Regions from separate parts of the Paenibacillus sp. FSL P2-0089 genome, predicted to be linked through region 2. Evidence: riboswitches for the same ligand, from Rfam matches in the RefSeq annotation. Region 2 holds a riboswitch; the other holds the start of a gene.
What was found. A riboswitch is a leader RNA that binds a small molecule or an ion and turns the genes downstream of it on or off. The one in region 2 is predicted to bind glycine.

Region 1 (9,152 bases), 460 kb from region 2:
CTGTGTAACACAGTGGAGCTGCTGCAGCGCAGCCTGCGGCCCTCCGATATTCTGGCCCGCTACGGCGGAGAGGAATTCATTATCTATTTGCCGGATACGAATGGAGCCGAGGCGCGCCGTCTGGCCAAGCAGCTGAAATCCGAGGTTGAGCACAATACCATCCACATCGATTATATCGATGAGCCTGTGTCCATCACCATCAGCATGGGACTGCTCAGCATCGCTGAATTCAAGATCCCGCCTGCCATCGAGGCGAACACCTACTTGAACGACCTGTTCAAGTCTGCCGACAAAGCCCTGTACGCCGCCAAGCATCAGGGCCGGAATCAGATTGTTGCGGTGGAGGTATAATTGGATATTATCCTTGTATCATGAGCACTAGCCGCATAGGCAGTGCTTTTTTTGCGTTTATTTATAATTTTGATTATTTTATTTTTGCTGGAACCTTTTTGACTAAGCCGCCGTCTATGATCACAAATAAACCACAAACTACTCTTACGAGGTGACTGGACATGAAGAATACATTCAAGATGATAACCCTATCCGCAGCCGCCGCTCTGGCGCTCAGCTTCACCGGACAACAATTCGCCTCGGCCGCAGCCTTCAAGGATATCCATAACGTGCAGGATAAAGACAAGATTATCGCGCTTCAGAACAGCGGCCTGATTAAAGGCATCAGCGCGGATCTGTTCGGCCCGAACCTCAGCATCACAGCAGCCCAGGGGGTGCAGATGATCGTGAGTGCGCTTGATCTGAATCTGGATACGATCCGGTTCGTGAAGGAGCCGCATGCCACCGACTATTTCAAGAACGCGAGTGACTCCGCCTGGTACGCACAGGCGCTGATCATTGCCGGTGTGCACGGCTTGGACCTGCCAGCGGATCTGAAGCCTGGTGAGAAGCTGACCCGCGAAGAATTTACCTACCAGCTCATTGATGCGATGGAGAACACGAACCACTTGCCGATGATTAAGCCAGTAGTGATGGAGTACGCCGACCAGGATCAGGTGCAGGCAGAATACTCCGGTGCCCTGCAGCGTGCGCTGAATTACGGTGTCCTGAAGCTGGATGGCAGCGGCAAGCTTAACCCGAAGCAGGAGATCACCCGCGCCGAAGCGGCAGTCGCCATCAGCAATGCGCTCGCTTATCTGAAGGCCCATCCAGCCCCTGCTGCTGCGGATGAGATCCTGACCGCAGAACAAGCTGTGCAGGTTATTAAAGAAGCAGTCGGTCCTGAAGCCGGCCTGCAGATCAAGATTGCTCCGGCGGCCAGCATGTCACGTGAAGCCTTCACGTATCTGTTAATCCATACCTTACAGACCAGCGGGCAACTGCCGATGATTAATGTCATTCCAGAAGACGTGAAGGACGGCGATCAGATCGACATCCTGAACTCGGGAGCTATCCAGACCGCCCTTGCCCTTGGCTTCGTGGAGCTGGATGCCGACGGGAACTTCAATCCGAAGGCGGCAATTACCCGCCCTGAGGCTGCTTCCATCGTCGGAAATGCCGTGAATTATCTGAAGGCCCATCCGGCACCCGGTGCTGTAAGCAAGACAATCACCGCAACCGAGGCCGTCCAGTTCATCAAGGACGCTGCCGGACCTGAGGCGAATCTGCAGATCAAAATCGATCCGAATATGAGCGTAACCCGCGAATCTTTCACGTATCTGCTCATTAACACGCTCCAGACCAACGGCCAACTGCCGATGATCAAGCTGATCCCGGTGGAGATCAAGGATAATGACAAGATCAATATCCTGAACTCAGGAGCCATTCAGACCGCGCTTGCCCTTAAGATCGTGAAGCTGGATCAAGACGGAAGCTTCCGTCCCCAGGACGGCGTCACCAGCGCTGACGCCGCGGCAATGGTCAGCCAGGTGAAAGCCATCCTGAGCGGAAAGTCTGCGAAGTAAGCAACATATGCGATTTATCTTACCCCTTCTGCAAACATGCGGGAGGGGTTTGTGCTTTGTTTTACAGCAGCAACACCATCAGATCCTCGTCCAGATACTCGCCGTCAAGCTTCATCGCCCTTGGCTCTGTGCCGTAGCAGACGAATCCCAGGGATTCGTAGAGCCTTTTGGCAGACAGATTACTGGAGGTTACGGTCAGCGTAAGCTGCTCCAGCCCCGGCGCGCCCTTCGCCCGCGCAATCAGCTCCAGCATCAGCGCGCGGCCCACGCCATGTTTGCGGGCAGCCGGATCTACATATACTGCATAGACATTAGCTTTGTGCTGAATCTTGGGCCTGCTCTCCCGGAACAAGGTTGCCATTCCCGCCAGCCTCTGCTCCCCATCCAAGAAGGCGCCCAGGGTGAAATGCTGATCGGAGGAATCCAGCCTAATCCGGGTAGTCTCGATAGACAGCTTCGCTTCCGATTCATAAGAGCTAAGGAAAGCTTCCGGGTGCTGCTGCAGCGACTGCAAACGAAGCGCCCGGTAGCTTTCGGCGTCCGAGGGGGCCAGTGTTCTGATGTACATTTCCTTCCTCCCTTACAATATGGATACAATAAATTGACAAAAGGCAAATATTTGGTTATATTTAGGTTTGTAAAATTATATTTTGCACAATGAAAATCCATGAGACACTAACGTAACAGATTCACATTACTTAAATTCCTATCACTTGAAAAGAGGGACTTCTTATGATGACTGTAAGTTTAATTCTTGTTGCCTTAGTAGCACTAGAGCATGTGTACATACTTGTACTGGAGATGTTCCTGTGGACCACCCCGAGAGCACAGAAGGCGTTCGGATTGACCCCCGCCTTCGCACAGGAGACGAAATCGCTGGCAGCCAATCAGGGCTTATATAACGGCTTCCTCGCAGCCGGTCTAATCTGGGGGCTGCTGCATCCAAGCGCGGACTTCGGTTACCAGCTGCAATTGTTCTTCCTGATCTGTGTGGCGGTTGCGGCCATCTACGGCGGACTTACCTCCAAGCGATCCATCCTGCTGATGCAAGGCCTCCCGGCCTTTCTGGCGCTGGCGGCCACATTGATCGCACATCTGTAAAATTCGCGGACCGATGCAGGCAGCTTCCTCTCCGCTCAAGCCTTACAGCTTCTGCGCGAACTCGTTCAACTGCTCAGACATTGCCCGGATCTCCTCAATGAAGCTGGAGATCTCATGCGTGGAAGCCGCCTGCTCCTGCCCGACGGACGCAATCTGGCCTATGGCTTGACTGATCCCTTGCATGGCCGACTGAATCTCACTCAGGGTATCCCTGATCCGCTGCGCCGATTGCTCAGTTTCCTTCGAGAATCTGCGGATCTCCTTAGCCACAACGTCGAAGCCCCGGCCCCGCTCCCCGGCATGGGCGGCTTCAATCGCCGCGTTAATGCCAAGCAGGTTCGTCTGGTCGGCCACCTTCCTCAGCACCGCCAGAACCTCACTGCTTTTACGGACACTATAAGCCGTTGCATCCGATTGAATCAGCAGCTTCTGCGAATAATCGGCAAGCAGGCCTGAGCCGTCCGCGACCTGGCTAATCCGCGCATTGGCCTGATTCAGGGACAGCGCCATCCGGTCCGCGATCTCCCGCAGCTCCGTCTGCCTGCGTACCTGAATGCATACCGCCCCACAGACCTCCTCATCCTCCCCATGTACCGGCAGAACCGTACCCACAAATTCATACCCGTAATATTCCCTGGGGACATTAGCCACCGAGTATTCATCCTGCTTCAGCGCATGATACAGAGGCTCATCTGCCTGAATGATCTGCCCTGCCCGGATGCCCAGATCAATGGAATCACCGGGGTAATAGGCAAGGAACTTCTCTGTGTCGCAGATGGCAATTGAGATATCGTAAGGAAAAGCAGCTTTCAGAATGGGTGCCAGATTCATTAGTTCTTCAAGGGAGCGGACGATGTTTTTCATAGATGCGGTTCTCCTTCTATTTCAGGTAGCTTCACGGTACAGTGAAATCTTGAGTTAAGTTCGACATTTTGCGAAAAACCTCCTTTATTCAAAAATGAATAATTAAAAATTGATTTATAAGCACAGCATCAGCCTGACGGGTGAAGGATGCGGGTGCTTCAAGCAGCACCCCCATTTTCTTCGCCTACCTGCAGGCGTGACCATTGTGGTCGGTTTTTCGACCACATCTGGCTCGCGCGCCATCGGCGTGACCAGTGTGGTCGGTTTTTCGACCACATTTGGCCCGCGCACTCTCAACGTGCCAAGTGTGGTCGGTTTTTCAACCAAAAAAGCCGGAACCCGTCGTCTATTGCTGACAGGCTTCGGCTTTCCTTCGCTCATTGCGGCTTAACTCTATTGTACTCTTGCCCCTATTGCATCCTTCAACCGGTCCAGCTGCAGCAAGTGATGGCGGTAGTGCATCTCGATCAGCAGATACCATTCGGTTGCATTCAAAGGGCCAAAGCGGGGATGAGGGACAGTGCTGTGCTCAGGTGCCTGCGCAAGCTTCGGCAGGGTCTCCCGCATACGGTCCATCACGGTGTGCAGACCCTGGATCAACTGCTCCTTGCTCTCCGGCTGTACCGGCGTGTACTGCGGTGACGGCGGAACATGAACGCGTACAGGCGGGAAGCTGCCCCCGGCAAAAATCGCTTTACCCTCCGGCGTCATCTCTGCTTCATTCCCCGCCGCTTCCCCGTTCCCGGCCAGACACTGATCGATATTACGGAGCTGCATGTACAGCGCCGATTGTATCAAATGCTGGACCATCTGCCCGAGAGACCACTCTCCCTCGGCAGGCTGCCGCAGCAGCTGCTCCATACTGAAGATATCTAATTCCATAAGATAGTGATGGACAGTCTTCTCAAACTGCTGTAAGGCTTCTGTTGTCTTCATATTCTTATTCATATTCTTATTCATAATATTCAGGCAGCTCCTTTATTCTTAAGGTCTGTTCTGAATATACACAACCTCTCCTGACAACGTTATGTCAGTAGCGTTCCAGCATTCTCGCCGCTTCCTCCCGCACAAGCTTCCGCAAGGCTTCCGGCTCCAAGACAACCGCCCCCGCTCCCCAGCCAAGCACCCATTGCAGCAGGTCCTCGGGCTGGCGCACACGGAAGATCATATGCCTGCCATCTGCCCGGTCCTCCACTGCCTCCAGATAATAGTTCCCGGATTCAGCCGCCTTGCCCGCGATCTCCGGCTGAACCAAAATGCACACACGTACATGGCGGTCATCCTCCGGCTGGTACTCGTGCAGATCGAAATCCGCAGGCGCTTCGAACCGGTCATCCAGAATGGTAAGCTCACTCATTCTGGATAAGCGGAAATGACGGATCTCCTGCCGCAGTCCGCACCAGGCCACCAGGGTCCATGCGCCTCTGTTCAAGACAAGTCCATACGGCGAGGCGGTTCGGACACTGTGGTGACTTCCGTCAGCTTCCTGTCTGCCCTTTGTATACCCAAAGCCGATCTTCCGCTGCTCCATAATTGCGCGTCGGATCTGCTCCATGTACTCCTTCTCCTGTCCTTGCAGCTTATCTTTACTGGTATTCAGCAGCAGGATGCTCTGGCGGAGCCGGGCGGCATTCTCCTTGACATCCTCCGGCAGAACCGCTTCAATCTTCCTCCCTGCTGCGGAGGCCTGGTTACCATACTGAGTGTCGAACCGCTGCTCCACGAAATCCGTCCCGATCAGCAGGGTCACTGCCTCCTCGGCGGTGAAGCTGACCGGGGGGAGGAAATACCCTTTTACCAGTGAATATCCCTGACCCGTAGCGCCTACCACCGGCACTCCGGCTTCACTAAGCGCCTGGATATCGCGGTAGATGGTTCTTACGCTAGTCTCGAAGACGGACGCCAGATCCTCTGCCCGTACGACCCCTTTGCGCTGCAGCTCCAGTACGATGGCTAACATGCGATCTGTCTTGTTCATGCGGCGGCTGCACCCTCTTCATCCTGAAATCAGTTTATGTATTGATTATACTGATTTCCTGTTCACTTTTCTCCTTACGGCTTCTGATGGAATACAGAACGAACAGCAGGATGAACCAGAGCGGGGTGAACAGCAGAGCCGGACGGGTCTCAGCAGCAAAGAGCATGATCACAAGAATGGCGGCGAACAGCGTCAGGACGGCATAGTTAATTACCGGGGTGAACGGCGCTTTAAATTTGGAAGCGGCATGTAAGTCCGGGCGGTTCCTTTTATACTTGATATGGCAGACCAGCACAACGCCCCAGACCCAGATGAAGCAAATGGCGCTGATCGTAGTCACGATGCCGAAGGCCTGACCCGGAATAAGCTTGCTGAGCAGTGCCCCGGCAGAAATCACCAGCGTGGAGAGGAATAGGGAATTCGCAGGCACATGATTCCGGTTCAGCTTGCCAAGCTGAGGCGAGGCCTGATTCCGTCTGCTCAGATTGTAGAGAATCCGGCTGGTCGAGAACATCCCGCTGTTGCAGGCGGAGGCTGCCGAGGTTAAGACCACGAAATTGATAATCCCCGCAGCAACCGGAATCCCGACCAGACTGAAGGTGCGCACGAACGGACTTTCAGCTGCGCTAAGCTGGGTCCAGGGATTAATGCACAGCAGCACGAAGAGCGCGCCGACATAGAAGAAGAGAATGCGCAGCGGAATTTTGTTGATCGCGGACGGGATGTTTTTCTCAGGATTAGCCGTCTCCGCTGCCGATACCCCCACCAGCTCCACGCCGACATAGGCGAATACCACCATCTGAAAAGAGAACAGGAAGCCCTTCACCCCGTTCGGGAACACGCCCCCGTGCTCCCAGAGATTGCGGACCGACACTGAGCCTGCATCTGTCTTGAACTGGGTTACCAGCAGGACAATCCCCAGGCCAATCAGAGCCAGAATCGTAACCACCTTGATCAGAGCAAACCAGAATTCGAGTTCGCCGAAGCTTTTGACCGTGAGCAGATTGAGTCCGAGCAGAATGATCAGGCAGATCACGGCCGGTACCCACTGCGGAATATCGAACCAGTACTGCACATAGACGCCCACCGCAATCACATCGGCCATCGCCGTCATAATCCAGCAGAACCAGTAGGTCCAGCCCGTAATGAATGCCGCGCGCGGCCCCAGGTAATCCTCAGCAATGTCTGTAAAAGACTGATACCCCGCCTTCGAGAGCAGCAGCTCCCCCAGCGCCCGCATCACAAAAAACACGGCAATCCCCACGATCAGATACGTGAGCATGATGGAGGGCCCGGCCTGCTGAATGGCTTTACCCGATCCCAGGAATAAACCTGTGCCAATCGTACCTCCGATGGCGATAAGCTGGACATGCCGGTTTGCAAGCTCTCTTTTTAACTCTGTCTGTGCCATACCTGTTTCCCCCTTAGTGTATATGACGCTGTCCTGCCGGGTAACGCAAAAAGGAGACTGGATATCATCCAATCTCCCGGTTCATAAGAGGTTCCAAATAAGCGTCTGCAGCAGCGGCTAATCCGCACGGCAAAACACAAATCCGGTACTCTTCTGTCCTTTTGCCTGAGATTGTGAACCCTTCGGCGCTGCGGTCTCCCGCAGTCTCTCCAGAAGCTGCTCCAGCTATAGTGTGATCCATAGCCTTCATAGCTTGCGAATATTCAATTATTTGAAGCTGACTTCATGTAAATATTTTTCAATTCTATGCACAGTCCAGACTTCTGTCAATATCATTTGTTACTCTCGTGGTCATCGCCGGGTGTCCTGCATTGCTTCATTGCACGTTATTTAACCGTAATTTTGGTTTCCAGGTCTTTATAATAAGTTTTAGCCCATTGGCCCTGCTTGTCTTTGAACATCTTCCCGCTGGCATCTTTGGAATACGTAAAAGGCTTAACGCTAATGGACTTCGGAACGGCTGGGAATGCACTATAGTTCTGTTCCTCGGTACCGCTTGTTTTAACCTTCTCAAACGGCTTGCCCCACGGCGAGATCACATTCCCCTTCTCATCCACAAGGTCATATAACATTCTTTCCGGGTTCACCTTGGACTTGGCCGCTGCCGGAACTTCACCCTTAAAGGTCACCTGCAGAGACATCGTTAACGCGGTCATCTCGAAGGAATTCACCGTATAATTGAATTTGTTGTTCTTCTTGGAGACGCCCGGCTTCAGGCTTAACAGGGTCCCCAGCTTGTTCACTTGAACTTTGAAAATAAACGGCTCCTTCACCCCGTTGGCGTATGCCTTCAGCGTCAGGTCGAATTTGTCCGGGATTTGCTGCTTCATGGCTCCTTTGGTCAGCCAGATCAACGCCGTGTCCGTATCTTCCAAATTGGGAATGATGGAAGTATCAAACAGCAGCTTTTTCCCATTGATCAACACGTCCACATTCCTGGTCTGGTCCATGAAAGAACCGTTCTTGCCCACCGTCCCTCCCTCCTGCCGGATACCTGCGACAAGCTCGTTATTGTCATAGATCAGATCGGTTAGAGTCAGGGTCACCCCTTCCTGGGTCACGGTCTGATTCGGGGCAGCAGCAAGCCCTTTCTGGACCATAGCCTTCAGCACGGTGCTGTCACTGACCGCAAAGGCGCTGCCAGCCTTAGTTGCCTTGTTGACATCGGCTGCCGCCGCTACGGGTACAGTGAATCCCCCGCCGACAACTGTCCCTCCGAGTACAGCGGTTACTGCTGTTGCTATCATTGCTTTCTTCATCGTATTTAAGCTGATCGTGTACATAGTTTCTCTCCTTTGCTGATTAAGAATATACAGGTATAACGTTCCCCTGCTGCTATTTTGTGACAGGAGCGCAGAATAACATCTTACGTGCACAAAGTCATTTTTGAATAAACAGGGTCATTTGCAAGAGAGAATTCGGTTCATCCGCTCTACTATAATAAATTCATCCAGAACAAGTAGAGTGAGGTTAGAACTTATGGCAAATCCCGCACCACAAGCTTTGAACACCAAGCTAGCGACACCGTCCCAGGGCCGTTTCGGCCGTCTGCTGCACAATATCGTGCGATACCGGGTGCTGCTGCTGATGCTGCTGCCCACCTCGATTATCTTTTTCATCAACTGCTATATTCCGATGTTCGGATTATTCATTGCCTTCAAGAACATCAACTACATTGACGGCATTATGGGCAGTCCTTGGGCCGGGCTCGACAACTTCCGGTTCCTGTTCGCCACCTCTGACGCCTTGCGCGTGACCATCAACACTGTGGGGTACAATGTGGTCTTCATTATCTCAGGACTCATCCTCTCGGTCTCGCTGG
Region 2 (9,152 bases):
CCTCCAGACGCTGCATCAGGCTCTGCTTGTCTTTCTTGTTCAGCTTGCCGCCGACACCAGTGAGGTAATCGGCCTTGGACTCGGCCACCTTGGTCGCCTCGATGATATCGCGCACCTTCTTGTTGATGGTCGTCGGGGTAATCCCGTGCTTCTCATTATGGGCGATCTGAATCTCACGGCGGCGCTGGGTCTCGCTCATGGCCTTCTCCATGGAGTCCGTAATGCGGTCCCCGTACATAATGACCCGGCCCTCCGAGTTACGGGCGGCACGGCCGATCGTCTGGATCAGCGAACGCTCGGAACGGAGGAAGCCTTCCTTGTCAGCATCCAGAATCGCGACTAGCGACACCTCCGGCAGGTCAAGACCCTCTCTGAGCAGGTTAATACCGACCAATACGTGGAAGGTGCCCAGACGGAGATCACGCAGAATCGCCATCCGCTCCAGCGTCTTGATATCGGAGTGCATATAGCGTACCTTGATGCCAATCTCCTTGAAGTAGTCCGTCAGGTCCTCAGACATCTTCTTCGTAAGGGTGGTAACGAGAACACGCTCATCGCGTTCTACCCGGTCACGGATTTCATTGATCAGATCATCGATCTGCCCTTCGGTAGGGCGCACTTCAATGATCGGATCAAGCAGACCGGTAGGACGGATGATCTGCTGGACCATCGTATCGCAATGCTCCATCTCATAAGGTCCAGGTGTTGCGGACACGTATACAATCTGGCTCACCTTGTCTTCGAATTCCTCGAATTGCAGCGGACGGTTATCCAGTGCAGACGGCAGGCGGAACCCGTGTTCTACAAGGACTGTCTTACGCGCACGGTCACCGTTATACATCGCCCGGATCTGCGGCAGCGTCACATGAGACTCGTCAATCACAATCAGCATGTCATCCGGGAAATAGTCCATCAATGTATAAGGAGTCGCTCCCGGCTCCCGGAAGGTAAGCGGACCGGAATAGTTCTCGATCCCTGAACAGAAGCCGACTTCCTTCATCATCTCGATATCATAACGGGTCCGCTGCTCCAGCCGCTGGGCCTCCAGCAGCTTGCCTGCTTCACGGAGCACAGCCAGCCGCTCCTCCAGCTCACGCTCAATATTGACCAGCGCTACACGCATGGTCTCTTCCTGGGTAACGAAGTGAGACGCCGGAAAAATCGCGATATGATCGCGTTCGCCGATCAGCTCGCCTGTCAGAACATCAATCTCCGTAATCCGTTCGATCTCGTCTCCGAATAGCTCCACCCGGATCGCATGCTCGCCCTGGGATGCCGGGAAGATCTCAACGACATCTCCGCGCACACGGAACGTACCGCGCACGAAATTAATATCATTGCGCTGATACTGGATATCTACAAGCCGGCTCAGAATCTGATTGCGCGGCTTCTCCATCCCTACACGCAGCGAGAGCAGCAGGCTTCCGTATTCCTGCGGCGAACCTAGACCATAAATACAGGACACACTCGCCACGATAATGACGTCACGGCGTTCGAACAGCGAGCTTGTTGCCGAGTGGCGGAGCTTGTCGATTTCTTCATTTATGCTGGAGTCTTTCTCAATGTAGGTATCGGAGGAAGGGATGTACGCCTCTGGCTGGTAGTAATCGTAGTAACTGACGAAGTAATCCACGGAATTGCTCGGAAAAAATTCTTTGAACTCACTCGCCAGCTGCGCAGCAAGCGTCTTGTTGTGCGCAATAACCAGCGTGGGGCGGTTCAACTTGGAAATCACTTGTGCGATGGTAAAGGTCTTGCCTGTACCTGTCGCTCCCAGCAGCGTCTGGTGCTTCTTGCCCTGCCGGATGCCGTCCAATAACTCTTCTATGGCATGAGGCTGATCGCCCTGGGGTGTATACTCGGACTCCAGTGCAAAAGTCTTCGTACTGACGACAATATCACTCATTTGCCCGTCTCCCCTCTATCGTCTAGAATATATGAATATATTATAATTTTAACCCTAATCATCCTTCATCCATACCAAGCTGAAAAATATGGAAGATAGGAATGCACGTTCCCGTTTATTATACAGCGTTGCCCAGACTGTTGCAAACCATAATATATAGAAATTTAAGGAGCCTGAATTTATGGATTTCATTACAATACTCGGCCTGCTGGCCGGAATTGCCGCTATGATCGGCGGTTTTCTGTGGGAGGGCGGCAGCCTGTCCGGCCTGCTGCAGCCCAATGCTGCCCTGATCGTATTCGGCGGCACCCTTGCGGCTGTACTCATCAGCTTCCCGGCGTCCAAGCTCCGCAGCATTCCGGCGGCGCTCCGCCTGGCTTTTGGCAGACAACGGGATACCAGCCGGGAACAAGCCGAAGAATTGATTGCTATGGCTGCACTAACGCGGCGCGGCGGTGTTCTCGCCCTGGAGAAACGGGCAGAGGAACATCCCGATCCTTTCACCCGTGAAGGCCTGTTTCTGATTGTCGACGGCAATGACCCGGATCAGGTCCGGCAGATCCTGGAGCTTGGAATGGATGCCAAGGAGCTGAAATATGAAGGCTATGCCAAAATATTCGAAGCCGCCGGCGGCTATGCACCGACCATGGGGATTATCGGTACCGTTATGGGGCTGATACGGGTTCTGAGCAACTTAACGGACCCTTCCAATCTAGGCGCGTCGATTGCCGTAGCTTTTACAGCAACACTCTATGGCGTAGCCAGCGCTAATCTACTCTTTTTACCCATTGCCTCCAAAATTAAATCCCGCAGCCAAAGTGAGCTAGGCACCATGGAGATGCTGCTCGTCGGCATTCTGTCCCTGCAGAACGGGGATCACCCGCATCTGGTCCGTCAAAAGCTGGCCCCCTTCCTGGCAGACGCCCCTAAACGCAGCGCCAGCACCAGCACCAATCCGGGAGACCCGCTATGAGACAAAGAAACCGCCGGCAGCACCGCACCGCCGCAGGGAAAGAGAGCCGGGACCGCTGGATGATTACCTATGCGGATCTGATCACCCTTCTGCTTATTTTCTTCGTGATTCTGTATGCCATGAGCAGCCTCGATTCGCAGAAATATGCCATTGTCAGCGGCTCCTTATCGGATACCTTCAAGAGCGGAAGTACAGTACTGGAAGGCGGAAGCGGCGTTCTGGAGGGCAATCAGGGCATTACAGAGACTGACGTTTCGAAGGGTCATAATGAAGACGGCAGCACCGCTGACACGCCTTCGCCCACAGACTCTGGGGATGCGAACGGACTCAATGGACACAGGGCAGATACACCCGCAGCCGGACAAGAAGGAGATGGGGCTGGACACCAGCCGTCTGCGCGTGAGCTTGCTTTTCGTGAACAGGAGGCGAAGCTGGCTGCGCTTATGGGCGTTATCACCCAATACGTGGAGGAGAATAACCTGGGTGAGCAGATTTTTGTTGCCGATAAGCCGCAGGGCATTGCCATCACGCTCAGTGACCGCTTCCTGTTCGATGCCGGTAAGGCTGAGCTGAAATCACCTGCACTCCCTGCACTGCGCCAGCTCTCCGGCCTGTTCCGCGGCATCGGCGCCACCATCAGCATCGAAGGCCACACCGACAATGTTCTGGTAACCGCCGCTTCAGAATATACGGATAACTGGGAGCTGTCCGGCGCCCGCGCATTATCTGTGCTGCGCTTTTTCCTGGATAACGAGGGCCTTAGCCCTGATACCTTCCAGTACGCCGGTTACGCGGATACCAGACCTGCATATGATAATGCTACCGCCGAAGGCAGACAGAAGAATCGCCGGGTCGAACTCATTGTGCTGCGTCAGCTTCAGGAGACGGAATGATGTACAGACGCAAAAAGACAGACCTCTCACATTAGTAACATCTAATGTAATAAAGAGAAGTCTGCCGTATTCAGCCGCTTTCGCAAATAAGCGAAGCCTTATTCCCCAACCAGTTCCTTGTACGCAACCGCATCCAGCAGGCCGGTTACTGCCTCTGCGAACTCAGCATCAAGCTCCAGCTCAAAAATCCAACCGTCTCCGTAAGGCTGATCGTTGATCAGCTCCGGGCTGGCCTCCAGCGCATCGTTGATCTTGGTCACCTTACCGGATACGGGTGAATATAGCTCCGATACCGTCTTCACGGACTCAATACTGCCCACGCTGTCACCAGCGGAGATTGCCGCGCCGACTTCCGGGAATTCTACAAACACGATATCGCCGAGCAGATGCTGCGCATGATCCGTAATCCCTACACGTACTACGCGTCCCTCGCCCTGCTGCGCCCACTCATGCTCTTCGCTGTATAGCAGGTTGTCAAGCACTTCACTCATGTCCAAGCCGCCTCTTTTCCGTAATTGGAGTTCTAAATTTAGTTATAGCCTAAGTTATCGGCTTGCCTAATGTCAATATAACTGACAGTAAAATTAAATTTGTCAACTTTTTGACGTTTTTTGATTGACAGGGCGGAGGGTTACCCGGTTTAATGGAGTCAGTAGAAAAACATATGGTTTGCGAATGATGGCATAGGGAGAGACTGTCTCACAGGAAGACAGCGCCGAAGGAGTAAGCCCGGGATGGGTGAATCTCTCAGGCAAAAGGACCTTTGCCGGACGCATCTCTGGAGAGCATCCGGATGCCTGCGCCGCAGGCTTCACGGATCACCAACGGGGAAACCTGCGCTGCAATGCAGGGTAACTCTCAGGTACCAAGGACAGAGCGAAAGTCCATTTATGCATACGTGCATAATGGCTTTCGCCTGTCCTTTTTCGTATGTAATCAAAGCCAAGGGAGTGACGAGATGGAGTCTTTGAGAAGAACGCCTTTTTATGATCTCTATGCCGCGTATGCGGAGTCCAGATGTATTGATTTTGGCGGCTGGGAGCTGCCGGTTCAGTTCACAGGGATCGTGAAGGAGCATGAAGCCGTCCGCAATCAGGCCGGACTGTTCGATGTCTCCCACATGGGAGAATTCATGGTTACCGGAGAGGGCGCAGAAGCCTTCCTCCAGAGAATGACCACGAATGATGTCAGCCGCTTGGAAGACGGCGCGGCGCAGTATACGCTGATGCTCTATCCAAGCGGCGGAGTGGTGGACGATCTGCTCGTATACCGTCTGGGCGAGGAGCGTTACATGCTTGTCGTCAATGCGTCGAATATCGACAAGGACTTCCAGTGGCTGCAGGAGCATCTCACCGCTGAGTTCAGCGGGGTCACTCTGAACAATGTCTCGGATGAGACCCTGCTGCTTGCCTTGCAGGGACCGCTGGCTGAGACCATCCTTGCCAAAGTGACGGACGCTCCTCTAACGGAACTCAAGCCTTTTCACTTCATCGAACACGCCGAGGTCTGCGGCGTCAGCGTCCTGCTCTCCCGCTCCGGATATACCGGTGAGGATGGCTTCGAGCTGTACGCTCCTGCTGATACGGCGGCTACCCTCTGGAAGGGCCTGCTGGAAGCAGGCGCTCCGCATGGCCTGACTCCTGCCGGACTCGGCGCACGCGACACGCTGCGCTTCGAGGCCAAACTGCCGCTGTACGGCCAGGAGCTGTCGGCGGATATCACTCCACTCGAAGCCGGTGTCCAGTTCTTCGTGAAGTTGGATGCAGGCGACTTCATCGGCCGTGACGCCCTGCTGAAGCAGAAGGAAGCCGGTCTGCCCCGTCGTCTTGTGGGCCTGGAGATGATCGACCGTGGCATTCCCCGCTCCCACTATCCCGTATACGCGGATGGAGTGAAGATCGGTGAAGTAACGACAGGCACCCAGTCCCCGACCCTGAAGCGGAATCTCGGACTCGCCCTGCTGGATACTGCCTATACGGAGATCGGTACAGAGGTGTACGTAGAGATCCGCGGCAAGCAGCTCAAGGCTGCCGTCATCAAAGCCCCATTCTACAAAAGAAGCCAAGGAGTGAAGCCGCAATGAAGCACCGCTATCTGCCTATGACCGGGCAAGACCGCGCAGAAATGATGGAGACCGTAGGCATACAGTCCATCGATGAGCTGTTCGCCGATATTCCGCAGTCTGTCCGTTACCAGGGAACCCTGCCGATGTCCGGCGCCCTGGATGAGTACGCACTGCTTCGCCATATGAAGGGGCTCGCCGACAAGAATGCCGATTTCGACACCCACGCCAGCTTCCTCGGTGCCGGATTATACGATCACCACGTTCCGGTCGTCATCAACCATGTGATTTCCCGTTCGGAATTCTATACCGCCTATACCCCTTATCAGCCGGAGATCAGTCAGGGTGAGCTACAGGCGATCTTCGAATTCCAGTCCTATATCTGTGAACTGACCGGGATGAAGGTCGCCAATGCCAGTATGTATGACGGTGCAACGGCCCTGTCCGAAGCGGCTGTGCTGGCCGCAGGTGCCACCAAACGCAAGAAGCTGATTGTCTCCCGTACGGTTCACCCGGAAGCGCGTCAGGTGCTGCGTACCTCCGCCAACGCCTGGGGCCTGCAAATTGTAGAGATTGATTATGCTGACGGGGTAACTGATCTCGCCAAGCTGGCTGAAGCCATCGACAGCGATACGGCTGCCGTTCTGGTTCAGTCGCCCAACTTCTTCGGCGGTATTGAAGATCTGCGCCAGATCGAGCCGCTGATCCATGCGGTCAAGGGACTGCTCGTGGTCAGCGCGAACCCCATTGCACTTGGCGTATTGGAGTCCCCCGGACGGCTTGGCGCAGACATCGTAGTCGGCGACGCGCAGCCGCTGGGTATCGCCGCATCACTGGGTGGACCCACCTGCGGATTCTTCGCAGTGGCCGAACCGCTCATGCGCCGGATGCCGGGCCGGATCGTCGGCCAGACCGTTGACCGGAATGGCAAGCGCGGCTTCGTGCTGACGCTCCAAGCCCGCGAACAGCATATCCGCCGGGAGAAGGCGACCTCAAATATCTGCTCCAACCAGGCGCTCTTGGCGCTGTGCGCTTCCGTCTACCTGTCCGTGATGGGCAAGGAGGGCATGCGCGAGGTGGGTGAGCTGAACATCCGCAAGAGTCACTATGCCGCTGGGCGGCTGGCTGAAATCACCGGCGCTGAGCGCGTCTTCACGGCCCCGTTCTTCAATGAATTTGTCTTGAAGCTCCCGGAGGGCAGCAGTGTGAGTGCAGTGAACTCCAAGCTGCTGAAGGAAGGCTATCTGGGCGGTTATGACTTAGGCCGGGATTATCCCGAGCTGTCCGGACATATGCTGGTTGCCGTAACGGAGAAACGAAGCAAGACCGAAATTGACGAATTCGCAAGCGCACTGGAGGGCTGTGTATGAAACCGGAACAAAGTCTGATTTTTGAATTAAGCCGTCCCGGCCGCTCGGCCTACTCCCTGCCTCAATGTGATGTGCCGCAGGACGAAGGCATTGACTCCCTCCTTCCCGAAGGGCTGCTGCGCAGTGAGCCGGTCGTACTGCCGGAGGTATCCGAGGTGGATGTCATCCGCCACTATACCGCCCTGTCCCGCCGCAACTTCGGAGTCGATAACGGCTTCTATCCGCTCGGCTCCTGCACTATGAAATACAACCCGAAGATCAACGAGGATGTCGCCCGCTTCCCGGGACTCTCCAGGATCCATCCGTACCAGCCGGAGGAGAGCATCCAGGGTGCGCTTGAACTGATGTACACGCTGCAAAAGGATCTCGCCGCCCTGACCGGCATGGATGCCGTATCCCTGCAGCCTGCTGCCGGAGCCCATGGCGAGTGGACCGGCCTGATGATGATCCGCGCCTACCATGAGAGCCGCGGAGAGGTCCGCTCCAAGGTCATCGTGCCCGATTCCTCGCACGGCACCAATCCGGCAAGTGCCGCCGCAGCGGGACTCGACACCGTGACCATCCCCTCCAACGACAAGGGAATGGTCGATCTCGAAGCGCTGAAGGCAGCTGTCGGCAGCGACACCGCCGCGCTGATGCTCACGAACCCGAGTACTCTTGGACTCTTCGAGACGCAGATCGTCGAGATCGCCGCAATTGTCCATGAAGCGGGCGGCCTGCTCTATTATGATGGAGCGAACTCCAACGCGATTATGGGCATTACCCGCCCGGGCGATATGGGCTTCGATGTCGTGCATCTCAACCTGCACAAAACGATGAGCACACCGCATGGCGGCGGCGGACCGGGAGCCGGACCGGTCGGCGTGAAGGCGAAGCTGATCCCGTTCCTGCCGCAGCCTACTGTGGTCCGCAGCGAAGACGGCAGCTTCTCGCTGGACTGTGGCGGGCCGGAATCGATCGGCCGCGTCAAAGCCTTTTACGGAAACTTCGGGATTCTCGTCCGTGCTTATGCGTATATCCGTACCTACGGTCCCGACGGCCTCCGCGAGGTGTCCGAGAACGCCGTGCTGAACGCCAACTATATGATGCACCGGCTGGCTCCTTACTTCGAGATTCCCTTCCCGGGCGTCTGCAAGCATGAATTCGTCATGTCCGGTAAGAACCTTAAGCAATACGGTGTACGTACCCTCGATGTAGCCAAACGGCTGCTCGACTTCGGCTATCATCCGCCAACCGTCTACTTCCCGCTGACGGTAGAGGAATGTATGATGATTGAGCCGACCGAGACCGAGAGCAAGGAGACGCTCGACGGTTTCATTGAGACGATGATCCGAATCGTTAAGGAAGCGGAGGAAACCCCGGAGATTGTCATTAACGCACCGCATACGACTGAAATCAGCCGCCTGGATGAGACGCAGGCCGCGCGTAAGCCGGTACTGAATTGCTCCTGCGGTTAACCTTCTGCCTTTCAGTAAGAAATAGAAGGATAATGGATAGCGTAAAACATATAAATTCTATATTTTCAAATAGCCGGGTCAGGGATACATTAGTATCGCTGACCGGCTATTTGATGTATGTATCTGATGCAGATTCCTCCGGCTACGGCGTAAGGCGCTTCACGAACTGGAAGCGGTCATTCACCCGCATTTTACTATAGATACTCTTCAGCATATTGCGCACGGTGCCTTCACTGATCCCCAGGTCGCTTCCGATATGCAGCGCACTCTTCTCCATCAGCCATAGCCTTGCTACCTCCTGCTCCCGCGCGGTCAGCTTATACTCCAGTAATGTGGATTCAAGCCGGTACTGCTGCATCTCCGGGTTCTTTTCCATCCACTTCTCCATAATATTCTCAGCAATCTGCTGCACGAATGGAATGGCGAATTCAATCGGCTCTCCTCTATTAAAAGAAATATCAACATACCCGTAAACGCTATCATGATCCTGC

Region 1: another riboswitch for glycine. It lies ahead of NST69_RS30305 (amino acid permease); the one in region 2 lies ahead of gcvT (glycine cleavage system aminomethyltransferase GcvT).

Annotation. Positions count from the first base shown of each region.
Region 1 covers NZ_CP152006.1:7,112,210-7,121,361, forward strand. Annotated here, with positions in the region: gene NST69_RS30265 (GGDEF domain-containing protein) at 1-351, shown strand, start outside; gene NST69_RS30270 (S-layer homology domain-containing protein) at 513-1,916, shown strand; gene NST69_RS30275 (GNAT family N-acetyltransferase) at 1,978-2,484, opposite strand; gene NST69_RS30280 (DUF1304 domain-containing protein) at 2,649-3,017, shown strand; gene NST69_RS30285 (methyl-accepting chemotaxis protein) at 3,060-3,881, opposite strand; gene NST69_RS30290 (hypothetical protein) at 3,991-4,272, shown strand; gene NST69_RS30295 (DinB family protein) at 4,275-4,817, opposite strand; gene NST69_RS30300 (YafY family protein) at 4,912-5,859, opposite strand; gene NST69_RS30305 (amino acid permease) at 5,894-7,270, opposite strand; glycine riboswitch at 7,414-7,493, opposite strand; gene NST69_RS30310 (DUF5643 domain-containing protein) at 7,657-8,613, opposite strand; gene NST69_RS30315 (ABC transporter permease subunit) at 8,810-9,152, shown strand, end outside.
Region 2 covers NZ_CP152006.1:6,649,809-6,658,960, forward strand. Annotated here, with positions in the region: gene uvrB (excinuclease ABC subunit UvrB) at 1-1,906, opposite strand, end outside; gene NST69_RS28330 (flagellar motor protein) at 2,088-2,879, shown strand; gene NST69_RS28335 (flagellar motor protein MotB) at 2,876-3,772, shown strand; gene gcvH (glycine cleavage system protein GcvH) at 3,871-4,263, opposite strand; glycine riboswitch at 4,448-4,545, shown strand; gene gcvT (glycine cleavage system aminomethyltransferase GcvT) at 4,731-5,855, shown strand; gene gcvPA (aminomethyl-transferring glycine dehydrogenase subunit GcvPA) at 5,852-7,204, shown strand; gene gcvPB (aminomethyl-transferring glycine dehydrogenase subunit GcvPB) at 7,201-8,661, shown strand; gene NST69_RS28360 (LuxR C-terminal-related transcriptional regulator) at 8,804-9,152, opposite strand, start outside.